Regions from separate parts of the Bacillus sp. EB V-12 genome, predicted to be linked through region 2. Evidence: riboswitches for the same ligand, from Rfam matches in the RefSeq annotation. Region 2 holds a riboswitch; the other holds the start of a gene.
The links. A riboswitch is a leader RNA that binds a small molecule or an ion and turns the genes downstream of it on or off. The one in region 2 is predicted to bind S-adenosylmethionine.
Positions count from the first base shown of each region.

Region 1: linked by a shared signal. The riboswitch ahead of ACZDYH_RS21365 (bifunctional O-acetylhomoserine aminocarboxypropyltransferase/cysteine synthase) and the one ahead of metI (cystathionine gamma-synthase/O-acetylhomoserine thiolyase) in region 2 are both predicted to bind S-adenosylmethionine.

Region 1 is NZ_JBUXJL010000007.1:200,512-208,764, forward strand. Features, by position in the region: gene ACZDYH_RS21340 (SGNH/GDSL hydrolase family protein) at 1-543, opposite strand, end outside; gene ACZDYH_RS21345 (LacI family DNA-binding transcriptional regulator) at 554-1,531, opposite strand; gene ACZDYH_RS21350 (YczE/YyaS/YitT family protein) at 1,629-2,255, shown strand; gene ACZDYH_RS21355 (homoserine dehydrogenase) at 2,286-3,581, opposite strand; gene metA (homoserine O-acetyltransferase MetA) at 3,723-4,628, opposite strand; gene ACZDYH_RS21365 (bifunctional O-acetylhomoserine aminocarboxypropyltransferase/cysteine synthase) at 4,612-5,910, opposite strand; SAM riboswitch class I at 6,002-6,106, opposite strand; gene ACZDYH_RS21370 (chloride channel protein) at 6,428-7,657, shown strand; gene ACZDYH_RS21375 (YjjG family noncanonical pyrimidine nucleotidase) at 7,703-8,253, opposite strand, start outside.
Region 2 is NZ_JBUXJL010000001.1:401,310-409,562, forward strand. Features, by position in the region: gene ACZDYH_RS02090 (MBL fold metallo-hydrolase) at 1-309, shown strand, start outside; gene ACZDYH_RS02095 (class I SAM-dependent methyltransferase) at 319-1,431, shown strand; gene ACZDYH_RS02100 (ArsR/SmtB family transcription factor) at 1,574-1,864, opposite strand; gene ACZDYH_RS02105 (cysteine hydrolase family protein) at 2,298-2,810, opposite strand; gene metC (cystathionine beta-lyase) at 2,978-4,141, opposite strand; gene metI (cystathionine gamma-synthase/O-acetylhomoserine thiolyase) at 4,138-5,250, opposite strand; SAM riboswitch class I at 5,345-5,455, opposite strand; SAM riboswitch class I at 5,659-5,768, shown strand; gene ACZDYH_RS02120 (bifunctional homocysteine S-methyltransferase/methylenetetrahydrofolate reductase) at 5,839-7,671, shown strand; gene metH (methionine synthase) at 7,671-8,253, shown strand, end outside.

The DNA of each region.
Region 1 (8,253 bases), on a different contig from region 2:
CGTCTCTGTGTCAGGACGATACGTCTCTAAATCTATTTTCCCAAGTGATTCCCAGCCTGGGAACAAATCATTTCCACCAATCGTTAACACAATTACATCTGCTTGCTTAATTGAATATTGAGCGCCATTACTTTCAATTTGTTTTAATAAATCGGGCATTTTTGCACCACTAACTGCTAAATTTGTTAATGCAATTTTTTGCTTATAATCTTTTTGTAAATCCTCTTTCATTCGCCCAACATAGCCAATTCCTTCTTTATCACCAACGCCACGCGTTAATGAATCACCTAAACTAACGATTTGTAACGTTCCCGTTTTCTTTTTCTCTTTTGCCACTACATCGGTCTTTTTAATTAAATTTGAAGCTTTCGGATTTAATACATCATTTACACCTGAAACAAAGCCATATGCAAATAAACAGAAAGATGCAATTGTAATGAGTAGAATTACTTTTACTACTTTTGATCTCATATCAAAACCCCTTTTAGCCCTCATAGATTGTCCATAATTATACCAAACGAAATTTTGAAAAGCGATTTTCACACCTTCTCAATTATGTCGTTTCTCTATCTATTAACTCTGGTAATAACTCTATATGCTTCACATCTAATTTCTCTTCATTAATCTTTTCATATAATAATTCAAACGCTTTTACTCCAACGTTTTTACTAGAATGCGAAATCGTCGTTATACCCAATATATCTGCCACCTCTTGATCATCACACCCGATAATCGTAATATCCTCTGGAATACGAATTCCTTGTTTTTTTGCTTCTGTAACCATCCCCGCTGCAATATGGTTACAAGATACAAGGAACGCTGTCGGTTTTACTGACATATGAGCCCATTCTCTAATTACATTGCGTCCATCTTCCACTGTAAAACAACCTTCAAATTTCCAGGTCTCTAACGGTGTTACGATACTCTGTTGAAGCGAATCTTCATACGCCTTCTTTCGTCTTTGGCTATTAACACTATTACTTCTTCCAATACAATATCCAATACGTGTATGACCGGCATCTATTAAGCTTTTCATCCCACGTGAAAATACTTTGTAGTAATCGATATGTACACTTGAAATGCATTTTGAATCTATTTCTTCACACATAACAATCGGGCCGAATTTCGTATATTCTTCAAGCTTCTCCTTACTATTTGTCCGAGAACAAATAATAACCCCATCAAGCTTTTTCATTTTTAACATATTCAAAATTTCTAGTTCTCTTTCTTCACTATAATTCGTCTGGCAAAGCATCATATTATAATTATTCTTTGCTGTCTCTTTTGATATCCCCTCGATAATAGCGCTATAATATTGATCATTTACGTGTGGCAATAAAACGCCAATTACATTCGTTTTTCCTTTCACTAAATGAATTGCATTCACGTTTTGCGTGTAATTTAATTCTTCTATAATCGCTAAAATTTCTTTTCGTTTCTGTTCATTTACGTACGGATGATTATTTAGTACACGTGAAACAGTTGAAACAGATACTCCAGCAAGTTCAGCAATCTTTCTTATATTTGTCATCTCATTTTCCCCTTTTCACAAAAATTCTCCCTTGACCTGGTAAGCTTTCCACAATATATCCTTTCCTAGCAAATACATTTAGAAAGGATATACAACTATGCTTCGATTCAAATTAGAATATATATTTTTCATTGGCGGTTTACTCATTCTTGCCATCGGTATTAATATGATGACGACAATTACTTTCTTTGGACTTAGCCCTTATGATTCCTTCTTTATTGCACTATATCAAAATTTTGGGATAAGTATTGGTTTTTGGATTTTCATGATTAACTTTGCCTTTACACTTATCGTACTCTTTTGGAATAAAAAACAAATTACAATTGGTACAATTGTAACGATGGTTCTTATTTCTCTTTTTGTTGATTGGATTGGTTCCATTACAACTATTATGGACGCTATCCGCTCTCTTCCAAAATATATAACACTTATTTGCGGAAATCTATTCGTTGGAGCTGGAATTGGTCTTTACGTCTCTACAAACCTTTGTGCAGCGCCTCAAGAAGCTTTCGTTTTAACGGTTGCCGAGAAGAAAAAATGGACGTTTAGAAGAACAGAGATTTCATTAGCCTTTTTATTTTTAACGTTAAGCTTTTTATTAGACGGACCTATCTATTTTGGAACAATCATCTTATCCTTTACAACAGGCTGGATTATCCAAGCATTTATTCAAGTTGGTACGCAGATTTTAAATAGAAAAGAGCCTATTAAGCAAGCTGCTTAATAGGCTCTTTCTGTTTTATGGTAAGAGATACTACTTAGCATCCCCTTCAATTCGATAGCTCGCTTTCAAACAATCTATTTCTTCATACCCTTGCAACGTATGTAGAATATAATCATAATCAGCAAGAGACGCACGATGCGTTACAATTACAATTTCAGCCTTTCCTTTCTCTTCAAGCGGCATTTGAATAATTTTCTCAAAGCTAACTCCGCGCTCAGAGAACAATGAAGTAATTTTTGCAAATACACCAATTTCGTCTTTTACATGCAGTCTTAAAAACTTTTTCACGACAATTTCGTCTGGCTCTTTTAATACTTTTTGATATTGTGGGACTACAGCACTATTTCCTGTTACCCCTAATCTAATATTTTGCATTACAGCAACTAAATCCGAAACAACAGCTGTAGCTGTCGGTAAACTTCCTGCGCCTGGTCCATAAAACATCGTTTCCCCAACTGCTTCACCGTACACATACACAGCGTTATATTCATTTTGTACTGCTGCAAGAGGATGTGTATTTGGAAGTAAAGTTGGTTCAACTGTAACCTCCAATTTTTCACCATCTCGTTTTGCAAGACCGATTAATTTAATTGTATAACCTAAGCTCTTACTGTATTCAATATCTTCCTCTGTAATAGAGGTAATACCTTTTACTTTCACATCTCCAAGCTCTACATTTGTAGAGAAACCGAGGGTAGCTAAAATCGTCATTTTTCTTGCTGCATCTAAACCTTCTACATCTGATGTTGGATCTGCTTCTGCAAATCCAAGTTGTTGGGCTTCTTTTAACACGTCGTTATATGCTCTCCCTTCGTCTGACATTTTCGTCAAAATAAAATTTGTTGTTCCATTTACAATTCCCATTACTTTCGTAATAAGATCTGAAGAAAGTCCTTCTACGATACTGCGTAAAATTGGAATTCCCCCTGCCACACTCGCCTCATAGAATAAATCAGCCTTATTATCTTTTGCTGTCGCTAATAATTCAGCTCCATGTAATGCCATTAAGTCTTTATTTGCAGTTACAACATGCTTTCCGCTTTTTAAAGCTTGTAAAATATATGATTTTGCATCATCAATGCCACCCATCACTTCAATAACAACATCAATATTTGGATTATCTAAAATTTCATTTGCATCTTGTGTTAATAGAGTAGAAGGTACCTCTACCTCTCTCTCTTTCTCAATGTTTTGCACTAATACTTTCGTTACCTTCACTGGACAACCTACTTGGTGTATGAGTCGTTCTTGATGATCCGTAATAATACGAACCACACCACTGCCAACTGTCCCAAGACCTAATAACCCAACTTGAATTTCTTTCATAGTACTGTCCACCCCTCAAAAATTGTGTTTAGATGAAATTATATGAGTAAAAAATCTGAAAAACAATGTATTTTGAACATTCGGAAAAATAAAGGTTAATCTTTACAAGGAAAACGTTGCCACGTGTTACACAATCTTTCTTTACAATATATAAGGGGTTTCTTGATACACGTAATAATTCAACCAATTAGAAAACAATAAATTACCATGACTCCTCCACCTAACAAGCGGCTTTTCATCTGGATTATTATGTTTAAAATAGTTTTTTGGCACATCAATATTTAATCCCTTGTCACGATCTCGTTCGTATTCTTGTTTTAACGTCTCACAACTATATTCGCTATGTCCAAGGGCAAACACTTGCCTTCCTTCTGGCCCAATAACAAGGTGAACACCTGCTTCTTCAGAGTTTGCTAACAATGTTAATTCTTTCACTCCTCTAATATCATTCTCTCGTACTTCTGTATGACGAGAATGCGGAGCAAAAAACAATTCATCAAATCCTTGTAATAATTTCACATGTTGCTCGCAAACTTCATGTTCAAATACACCGAACACTTTTTCCTTAAGGGGATACTTTGGAACACCATAATGATAGTACAAGCCAGCCTGTGCCCCCCAGCAAATATGGAGCGTAGATGTTACATTCGTTTTTGAATACTCCATAATATGTTTAAGCTCTTCCCAATAATCTACCTCTTCAAAAGCAAGGGTCTCCACTGGCGCTCCTGTAATAATGAGCCCATCAAACTTTTCATTTTCAATATCACGAAACGTTTTATAAAAGCTTGTTAAATGTTCTTGCGTTACATTACGCGATAGATGTGATTCCATATGAAGCAAATGAACATCTAATTGTAACGGTGTGTTTCCAATTAAGCGAAGTAATTGCGCCTCTGTATCTTGTTTCGTTGGCATTAAATTTAATATAGCAATTTTTAAAGCACGTATATCTTGTGTTTCTGCCCGCTCCTTCGTCATTACAAAAATATTTTCTTTTTGCAACACTTTGCGAGCCGGTAAATCTTTATCAATTATGATCGGCATGTGTTTTGCCTCCAACTAGAGCTGCTTCCAAATCTGCAATAATATCAGAAACATCTTCTATACCAACCGATAAACGAATTAAATCAGATGTAACACCCGCTAAACGCTGATCTTCAGCATTTAATTGTCTATGCGTCGTACTAGCAGGATGTATAACGCAAGTTCGTGCATCAGCTACGTGCGTTACAAGAGTTGCTAGTTTTACATTTGCGATAAATTCTTTTGCTGCTTCTAATCCGCCTTTAATACCGAAAGTTAAAACACCACTAGCACCTTTTTTCAAGTACTGTTGTGCTAATGAGTAATTTTCATTACTATCTAAGCCTGGATAATTCACCCATTCAATACGTTCATGATTAGCAAGCCACTTAGCAACTGCAAGAGCATTTTCACTATGACGTTCCATTCGTAAATGCAATGTTTCTAAGCCAATATTGCTAATATATGCATTGAATGGGCTCATACAATTTCCATAATCTCTTAATAGCTGAACACGTGCTTTCACAATATACGCTGCTGCACCAAAGTTTTGAACGTAACTTACACCGTGATAACTTGGATCTGGTTCAACAAGTTCAGGATACTTTCCATTTGTCCAATCAAAGTTTCCACCGTCAATTACAATACCGCCTAAGGAGCTCGCATGCCCATCGATATACTTCGTCGTAGAATGAACAATAATATTTGCCCCATGTTCAAACGCCTGGCATAAATAAGGAGTTGCTAATGTATTATCAACGATAAAAGGTACCTCTAATTCTTTAGCGGCTGCTGAAAATTCTTTAAAATTTAAAACATTCATCGCTGGATTTCCTAACGATTCTGCATAGATAAGTTTCGTCTTGTCATTAGCAAGCGCCGTGATTTCATCTGCCGTTAAATTTGGATTAAAGAACGTAACATCAATGCCAAGCTTACGTAAACTCACCCCAAATAAATTAAACGTTCCCCCGTAAACAGTTGAAGAGCAAAGTAAATGGTCTCCACTACTACAAATATTTAAAACTGCGAGCATAATAGCTGCTTGCCCAGAAGCCGTTGCAACAGCTCCTACACCGCCTTCTAAATCTGATAACTTCTGCTCAAATGCTGCTAGAGTAGGGTTTCCAATACGTGTATAAATATATCCTTCTGCCTCTAAGTTAAATAGAGCTGCTAAATCATCCGAAGTATCGTATTTATACGTTGTGCTTTGATAAAGTGGTAAAACACGTGGTTCACCATTCTTTGGCGTATAGCCACCTTGCACACAAATTGTTCCTTTTCCCCATGATTCTCCCATCTCTCATTCTCCTTTTTTTATACAAAATAAAAAACTGCCCCTTTCCTGAAAACAAGAAAGGAGCAGTTTGAAAACACGCTCTAAAGGCTCTTTCTTATCTCTCAGGATTACTACCTGCAGGATTTGGCACAATTCCGTTATACGGCTGTTGCCAAGGTTTCATCGGGCCTGTCCCTCCACCTTTTCTTGATAAGACTATGCAATTACCGTTGATTTTATAGCAATAATTTCCTAATGTCAAACAGTTTTTCTGAATGTTCTAAAATAAATGTTAACAGTTTCATATAAAGCAACAAAAGAAATATATTCTAGTCTATTTCAAAAAAGACCTTTAAAAACCTCAAATCAGTCTATAAAATTAAATAAGTAATTTAACCTATAAATTCAAATTCCCCAAAAGTTAGCCTATATGTTGAATAGGCCATCTTCTCAAAAAGATACTATATATATTCAATCCATTTTTCACTAGTATATTTCACTTTTTTCCCTACTAAGATTTACATAACGGAGGTATAACATGACAAATAAAAAAGATATGCAGTACATACTTGCTCTATATGGCATTCTTCTAGGATCTATAGTAGGAGCTACAGTCTGGTTATTTTTAGTCACAATAAATATTGGAATCCACTTTATTTGGGGATACTTGCCTGAAGTTCTCTCTTTTCCCTCTTATTACACCCTTTGCGTAACAATAATTGGCGGGGTCCTTGTTGGTCTATCACAAAAACATTTCGGTACATACCCACGCCTTATGCCTGAAGTAATGGCTGAATATAAAAAAACTGGTCGAATCGAATATCGCTTTGTCCATCGGGCTACTTTAACAGCGATTATTGTTTTAATTTTCGGTGCTAGTCTTGGTCCAGAAGCCGCACTAGTTGGAATTATAGGCGGACTGTGCACATGGGTAGGGGATCGCTTTAAATTTGCCTTAAAGGGTATGAATGAGCTAACCGAGATCGGAATTGGCGCTACTTTAAGTGTCATTTTTAACGCACCATTATTCGGTTATTTAGCACCAAATGAAAATGAGGGGGAACAAATTGCTGCTTTTTCTAAAGGAAAAAAAGCGATTGTATACTTAGCTACTACTTTCGCAGGTTTTTCTGTTTATTTACTACTGAGTAAACTTGATAATCGTGGATCCTTTATTGTTGATTTCGGGGAAGGTGCACTTTCTTTCAATGAATGGATTGCATTTCTTCCACTTGCTAGTATCGGCGCTATAGTTGGTTTCTTTTATTTCAAGTTAGAATTCACATTAGAAAAGTTCATTCACCCTTTTAGAGAATACAAGCTGACACTCGGAATTATCGGTGGCATTTTATTAGGAATTGCAGGAACTTTTCTTCCGTACACATTATTTTCAGGGGAACATCAATTAAAAGAGTTAGTTGTTGAATGGAGCCATTTATCTTTTTGGATACTACTTCTTTCAGGGATTTTAAAGTTGTGTATTACTGCCGTTTGTTTGAACACAGGGTGGCGGGGTGGACATATATTCCCAATTATATTTTCCGGATCAAGTATTGGATACGCTATAGCATCTATTCTTCCTATAGATCCAGTAGCATCCGTTGCTATCGTAACGACAGCAATTTCGAGCTATGCGTTACGAAAGCCAATAGCTATTACATTGCTATTACTTATGTTTTTCCCGCTTAATTTACTATTGCCAATGCTTGGTGCAGCTGCTATCGGGAATGCCTTTCCACTCCCAAAACATAACGAAAATACAAATTAACAAAAATAGACAGTGTAGACGAAAGCTCCACTGTCTATTTTTTTATTACACATGCTGCTTTAATAACGCTTCTAACTCCTCAAAATTATGCACTTCATATGTCGGTATAATCCCACTATCATTTAACTTCCTTTCTGGATTAAACCAACAAGTATCAATTCCCGCTACATATCCACCTTTAATATCCGCGCTTAATGAATCCCCAATAATCAGCCCTTCTTCAGGTGCAAAGTTAGGAATCCGTTCAAAAACATAATCAAAATACTCTTTCATCGGCTTTTGAAAACCTGTATCTTCCGAAACAAAAACATCTTTAAACAATGAATGTAACCCTGCATTACGCAAACGTTTATCTTGCGTCTTAGAAACACCATTTGTCACTATATACAACTCATACTCCCCTTGAATTTGATTTATAAATTCAAATGCACCTTGCATGAGTTGATTTCCTTCTTCTAAGTAGTTACGATAATTATTTTCGAATAATATTCCATTTACTTCTTCTCCATACTCTTTAAACAACAGAGAGAATCGTGTATTTACAACTTCATTGCGTGATAGTTCACCTTTTTCAAAAGCATCCCAAAGACCTTTAT
Region 2 (8,253 bases):
GATCATATTATTGATGCAGAAGGTACATTAACAATTGGATCATTTAATTTTGAAATTTTTGAGACACCAGGACATTCTCCAGGAAGTATTTCTTATTATACTAAAGAAGCGAATGCTGTATTTTCAGGAGATGTATTGTTCCAAATGAGCATTGGAAGAACAGATTTGCCTGGTGGAAGTTTTGCTGAATTAATTGGAAGTATTGAAGAGAAATTATTTGTATTACCAGATGAAACAGCGGTGTTATGTGGACATGGTCCAGAAACAAGCATTGGCTTTGAAAAAGAAAATAATCCGTTTTTACAATAAGGAGTCATTATGGGAATGGAGCTCATTTTAAGAGAATGGATGGGGAAAGAAAAGGATTATTCAATTTCATATAGTACGTATATGAACCTTGTATTGTATACGGAGGGGCATGGATATTATATGAAAGAACGTGAAAAGATTGGAAGACAAGGGGATTTTTTTACAAGTAGCAATGTATCCTCTGTTTTTGCAAAAACTTTTGCTAAACTTTTTATTCGTCTTGTTGAAAATGGTGAAGTTGCTTCGAATATTTGTGAGGTTGGTGGGGGAACAGGGAAGTTTGCCTATGATGTTTTACAAGAATGGAAGCAATTATCTCCAAACACCTTTATTAATTTAAACTATTCAATGATTGAAGTGAGCCCTTTTCATAGGAAATTACAGCAGGAGCAACTTGGCTCATTTTCTAATGTATCGTACTATACCTCCTATAGTGAAATGGGAGATTCTTTCGAGGGAATTCTTTTTTCGAATGAGTTGTTTGATGCATTTCCTGTTGAAGTAATTGAGAAAAGAAATGGTATATTGTATGAAGTACGTATTACATATACAGAGGAAGGAAACCTTTCAGAAGTATGTAGGCCGTTAAATAAAAGAATTGGTCGCTATTTATTGAAATATAATATTCATATTGCTGAAGGGCAACGTTTTGAAGTACCAATTGTTATGGAGGAGTATATAAAAGAAATTTCGAAATGGTTTCAAAAAGGTATATGTATTACAGTTGATTACGGATACACAAAAGAAGAATGGATGCATCCAGCACACCGCGAAGGAAGTTTGCGAGGATATTATCAGCATAAGCTAATGCGTAACCCACTAGCGCATCCAGGTGAAATGGATCTTACTACTCATGTTCATTGGGACGAGCTAAAGGAGATGTTTAGTATGCAAGGAATGAGTGCAGTATGGCATAAGAAACAATCTGAGTTCTTGTTAGCTGCAGGAATATTAGAACAGCTTACGAGCCATCAAGATACGAATCCTTTTTCTGAAACGCAAAAACAAAATCGAGCAGTTCGTTCTATGATTTTAAATGGAGGAGTAGGGAGTTCGTTTGATGTTGTTATACATACAAAAGATATGCAACATTTACATTTGGATCAGTATGTAACAATATAAAAAACAAGACACAGTATATACTGTGTCTTGTTTTTTAATACGACTTATGTAGTATTATATATTTCCTCTCATGATATATATTTATATTAAAGATATGAGATAAAAAATATAGAATACGTTCTTTTTCTGCGATTATTAGTCCCTAACCTAATAATACACGAACGAGTTGAATGATTGTTTCATTCTCTACTTTGTAATAAATTTCCAATCCTTTTCTTTCACTAGAAACGATTTTAGCGCTTTTTAATTTTGCTAAATGCTGTGAAATTGTAGATTGTGGCATGTTTAAGCCAGTATACATTGTAGAAACGTTGCTTGGACCGCGCTCGATTAATCCTTTTACGATACATAAACGAACAGGATGAGCTAGCACTTTTAATAATTCTGCATTACTTTCATATAGTTCTAATTCTTTTTGAAAGGTTTCTAACATGTTCTTTTCCACCTCCGTGTGAGCTATTATACCATACTATACATACCAAAAATTTAAAGAAAAGAAAATAGTTGTTGCAGAAAAAAAGTCCTAAAGTAAAGAAATTGTAAGAAAAGAGACCCGGATGTAAATAAAATAGGTAAATTAGCATGTTTTTGTAAAATGACATTTTTGGGTGAAAATTTCGATGCGTTTTAAAAATTGAAAGATATAGATATATTTGTAACACAATTTTATCATGATTTTCTTATTCTTTCAAATGAATATACGAAATTTTTAAAATAATATGACAAAGGAATTATAATGATATATATAGAATATAAAACAGGTTAAAAGAAAAGAAGCTGAATGTCATTCGCTTCTTTATGGTGATAATGAAATATTTGATTAGGGCTGATAAATCTTAGGATGATCAAGTCATTAGTCATTTATTCTAAAATTCATCTTTTAGCAACGTTAAAAATCTGTGATTCCATATGTTCTCATAAAAATCAATTGTCTCTTTTGCGGACATAAAAGGATTATTCAACGTAGAGGTTGTTTTCTGTCCCATAAAGTTTTCGTATCCTAGTCCGTGGGCAAACTTAATCGTTGCATCCATACAGTACTCTGTTTGGGCGCCACAAAATTCAATGCGATTTACAGATAATTGATCTAAAATTTCTTTTAAGTTTGTTTTATAAAATGAATTTGCATGTGTTTTTCTTACAAAAAAATCTTGTTCTTGAACATCTAGATCGGTATGAATAGCCCAAAGTTCTTTCTCGGGTACTAAATCATCATCACAATGTTGAACAAAAAGGATTGGTTTATTTAATTTTCTATATGAAGAAATTCTTTTATTTACTTTTGTTAGTAAGTTCTGTAAATCAAATAAATGCTCCTCGCTATAACATACGCCATTTTGTAAATCGATAACGATTAAAATATCTGCACAAGTATCCATTATTTTCACCCCTTTTTATTTCTTAATATATCAATTAATCCATTATTTAGAAATAGATGATATACTTTTATTTTTTATGGACTATAAGAAAAGAAGAAATTCAAATGAATATAACTAAACCGCATAAAAAGAAGATATGAAAACCTAATCTCATATCTTCTTTTTCTCTATGCATTTACAGGTTCTTCTACATAAGAAAGGGCATTTTCAAAATCGGATATTAAATCGTTAACATTTTCAAGACCGACTGATAACCGAAGTAATGAATTAGAGATTCCTCTTTTATCACGAGCTTCTTGCGACAGTGCTGCATGTGACATTTTTGCTGGATAAGAAAGAATTGACTCTACAGCTCCTAAACTAACTGCAAAAACAGGTAATTTTACTTTTGATAAAAATTTGCGGAGTGCATCTTCTGACTGCAAAGTAAACGATAAGACCGCTCCAGCTGATGTTGCTTGAGATTGTTGAATATCAAATCCGAGATGAGTTTGTAATCCCGGATAATAGACATTTTTTACTTTAGAGTGCTTTTGTAAATAATGTGCGATTTTATTGGCATTTTTAGCTGAATGTTCGAGGCGTACATGCAATGTTTTTAGACCGCGAAGTACGAGAGAACAATCTTGAGGTCCTAAAATAGCACCGAATGCATTTTGTAAAAATCCAAGCTTTTGAGCGAGTTCTGAATCTTTTACTACTGCTAATCCGGCAGTAACATCACTATGACCAGCAATAAATTTTGTAGCACTATGAAGAACGACATCAGCTCCAAGTTCAAGTGGTTTTTGGAATAGTGGTGTCAAAAATGTATTATCAACAAAAGTAAGAGCGCCAATAGATTTTGCGAGTTTAGAAACCTCGCGAATATCTGTCACTTTTAAAAGTGGGTTAGAAGGTGTTTCTACATAAAAGAGCTTTGTATCTGGTTTAATGTTTTGTTTTATTTCTTCTAAATTGGTCATATCAACAAATGTATGTGAAACACCGTAACGGGAGAGTACCTCAGTTATCACTCGGTAAGTGCCTCCGTACACATCTTCTGAAATGAGTACGTGATCACCTTGTGAAAGAAGGAGGAATGCAGTGGAAATCGCTGCAATGCCTGATGCAAAGGCGAATCCTTTTGTTCCGCCTTCTAATAAAGCAATGATATCTTCAAGAGCTTCACGAGTTGGATTTCCTGACCTGCTATAGTCATATTTTCCGAACGTATCTACATCAAACTGGTGAAAAGTTGATGTATTATAAATAGGAACGTTCACAGCGCCTGTTTGCGAGTCGTGTTTATATTGGTTGTGTAGTAAGAGTGTATCTATAGAATAGCTCATATTCTTACACCTTCTTTTACGAGTTTAATGGCTTGCTTTAAGTCTTGAATTAAATCGTTACTATTTTCAATGCCAACTGAGAATCGAAGAAGACGATTGCATACGCCGTTTGCTGTTCTAATTTCTTCAGGAATATCAGCATGTGTTTGCGTTGCTGGATAAGTCATTAAACTTTCTACACCACCAAGACTTTCGGCAAATGTAATTAAGGATAAAGATTGTAAGAATGGATTAATCCAAGCTTCATCTTTAAGGCGGAATGAGATCATGCCACCTCTTCCTGGATAAAATACATCTGTCACCCCGTCCTCATCATTTAAATACGCAACAACTGCTTTCGCATTTTCTTCATGTTGCCTCATGCGAAGCGCTAACGTTTTCATACCGCGAATTAATAACCATGAGTCAAATGGGCTTAAAACTGCACCTGATGCATTATGATAATGAGCGATTTCCTCGCAAAGTTCCTTTCCTTTTGCAACGACAAGCCCGCTTAGTACATCGTTATGTCCCCCTAAATATTTCGTTGCGCTATGAAGTACAATGTCAGCACCTTCTGTTAATGGTTGCTGTATATAAGGTGTGTAGAAAGTGTTGTCTACAATAAGAAGTAGTCCGTTCCTTTTCGCTACAGTTGCGACAGCAGCAATATCAGTAACTTGCATTAATGGATTAGTTGGAGTTTCTATGAAAATAGCCTTCGTTTCAGTTGTGATAGCTTGCTCAATTTGTTTAATAGACTGTGTATTTACGTATCTACATCGAACATTCCACTTTTTTTCATGCTCAGAAAATAATCGATACGTTCCCCCGTATAAATCTTCAGATACAATAAGTTCGTCTCCAGAGCGGAATAGAGAAAGGACGAGGAGAACAGCCGCCATCCCTGAACTACAGGCATAACCTTGTTCGCCATATTCTAAGTCTGCAATCGCCTGTTCTAAAAGACCGCGAGTTGGATTGCCAGTTCGTGAATAGTCAAAGCCAGTAGATTTACCAATTCCTTCGTGACGATAAGCGGTTGAGAAATAAACTGGTGGATTAACCGTTCCAGTTGTAGTTTCACTGCGATTTCCGATTTGTGCTAGTTTTGTTTCGATTGTTGACATGTGAAAATTCCTCCTTTTTAAATTGAAACATTAAGTGAATATAAAATAAAAAAAGCCTTCTAAGAAGAAGGCTTTCGGTTTGAATAGAGTCTTCTTCTCATCTGTCAAATCTTTCACAATTTGCTGGAATTAGCACCTTATTAACAAAATGTTAATGGTTGCTGAGGCGTCACAGGGCCAGTCCCTCTACCTCTCTAGATAAGAATGTTCGTATGAAATTTTTATTATGTTTTTAACTTTACAATAAAATATAACTGAATTGCAACTTTATTTTAAATAATTTTTATTTTTCCGCAAGTGTCATTGACTTTTACTTTTGTGCATGCTAAATTTATTAAAAAATTAACAAACATTGTTAAAAGGGGAACGCATTTCCTTTTAGCTACATAAATAAAATAATAAAGACAACTCTTATTGAGAGCGGTGGAGGGAAAGGCCCTGTGAAACCCGGCAACCTTCAAACGAAATGTTTGAAACGGTGCTAATACCTGCAAAACGAATGTTTTGCATAATAAGAGGAGGAACGATTATGTCCCCCTCTTCAAAGTGAAGAGGGGGTTTTTATATTGATAGAAATGAGGGAGAGTCGTGAAATTACTAGATTTATTATCAAAAGGAATTGTAATAGGTGATGGTGCGGTTGGGACGTTATTGCATTCACATGGTTTGCAAAGTAGCTTTGAAGAATTGAATGTATCTGATCCAGACTTAATTATATCGATTCATAAACAATATGTAGCTGCTGGAGCAGATGTAATTCAAACGAATACGTATGGAGCAAATGAGGCGAAATTACGTATGTATGGTTTAGAAAATCAAGTTACAGAAATTAATAGAGCGGCAGTAAAACTGGCGAAAGCATCTGTGACAGATAAAAATGCAATTTTAGGAACAATTGGTGGTATGAAACATATCGGAGCTGTTACAACGACTGATATGGAAAGAGAGTTTATGTTACTTGAACAGGCAGGGGCTTTACTAGAAGAACAGGTTGATGGATTACTATTAGAAACTTTTTACGATGAATTTGAATTACTTCATGCCGTTAAAGTATTGCGTAAGCAAACGAATATTCCAATTGTTGCGCAATTAGCGTTACATGAAGCAGGTACGACTCAAAATGGAAATGATGTCAATGAAATATTAAAGCAACTTATAGATTACGGTGCAAATGTTGTTGGATTGAATTGTCAACTAGGGCCGCTTCATATGACGGAAGCTTTCAAAATGATATCGATTCCTCAAAATGGCTATTTATCAGCATACCCAAATGCAGGCCTCCCGAATTATGTGGATGGACGTTACGTATATGAGGGAAGCCCAGCTTATTTTGAAGCGATGACACCGAGATTTATTGAGCAAGGTATTCGTTTATTGGGTGGTTGTTGTGGTACGACTCCAGAACATATTCAAAGTATGAAGCGCGCTGTTGCGAATATTACCCCTGTAATAGAAAAAGACACGATTCAAAGGCCGAAAGTCGTTCATACGCATGAGAAACGTTCGAAGGCTCACGTCACTCTAGCAGAGAAAGCGAAAAAACAAACGACAGTTGTAGTGGAATTAGATCCACCGAAAACGTTAGATACACAGCGTTTTTTTGAAGGAGCAAGAGCGTTAAAAAGAGCGGGAGCAGATGCTATTACTCTAGCAGATAATTCATTAGCATCGCCTCGTGTTTCTAATATGGCGATGGGTGCGTTATTAACGAAGCATGATATCCCAGTATTGACGCATTTAACGTGTAGAGATCATAACGTCATTGGACTACAATCTCATTTGTTAGGTTTATCGGCGTTAGGGATGGAAGAAGTGTTAGCTTTAACTGGTGATCCAGCGCGCGTTGGTGATTTTCCCGGTGCCACTTCTGTATATGATTTATCCTCTATTGAGCTTATTAAAATGATTAAAGAAATGAACGATGGACGTTCAATTTTAGGGAAATCAATTGGACCGGCGACAAGGTTTTCTGTAGGCGGCGCATTTAATCCTCACGTGAGGCACTTAAAAGCAGCGGTTAAGCGAATGGAACGAAAAATAGATGCTGGAGCGGAGTATTTTTTAACTCAGCCAATTTACGATATCAAGTTAATTGAAGAAGTGTATGAAGCGACAAAGCATTTGGAACAACCTATTTTTATTGGAATTATGCCGTTAGTAAGTAAGCGGAATGCAGATTTTCTTCATTTTGAGGTGCCGGGTATTACTCTTCCTGAAGAAATAAGAGAGAGAATGGATGGACATGAAACGAAAGAGGCAGCAATTGAGGAAGGGATCCGCATTTCACAAGAATTGGTCGACGCAGCGATGAAATATTTTAATGGTATTTATCTTATTACACCATTTTTAAAGTATGAAATTACAGAACATCTTGTTAAATATGTAAGAGAAAAGCAAGAAGTGAAAGAAGGTATTAATTGATGAAGTGTATAGAAGAAAAATTAAAAAATAGCATTTTAATATTAGATGGTGCAATGGGGACAATGATTCAGCAAGAGGATTTAACTGCTGAAGATTTCGGAGGAGAAGAGTACGAGGGCTGTAATGAATATTTAGTGGAAACAAGACCAGACGTTATTTTAAAGATTCATAAAGCTTATATTGAAGCTGGAGCGGATATTATTGAAACAAATACATTTGGGGCAACGAATATTGTACTAAGTGATTATGATCTGTCTCATTTAGATGAAGAACTAAATGAAAAGGCAGCACTTTTGGCGAAGCAAGCTGTTAAAGAAAGCGGGAAGGAAGTATATGTTGCGGGAGCGATGGGACCAACAACGAAAGCAATTAGTGTTACAGGTGGTGTGACTTTTGAAGAATTGATTGAGGCTTATACAAGGCAGGCACGAGGATTATTAAAAGGAGCAGTTGATGTATTACTCGTTGAGACGAGTCAAGATATGCGTAACGTGAAAGCAGCTTATATTGGAATTCAAGCCGCTTTTGAAGAACTGAAAAAAACGGTTCCTATTATGATTTCAGGAACGATTGAGCCAATGG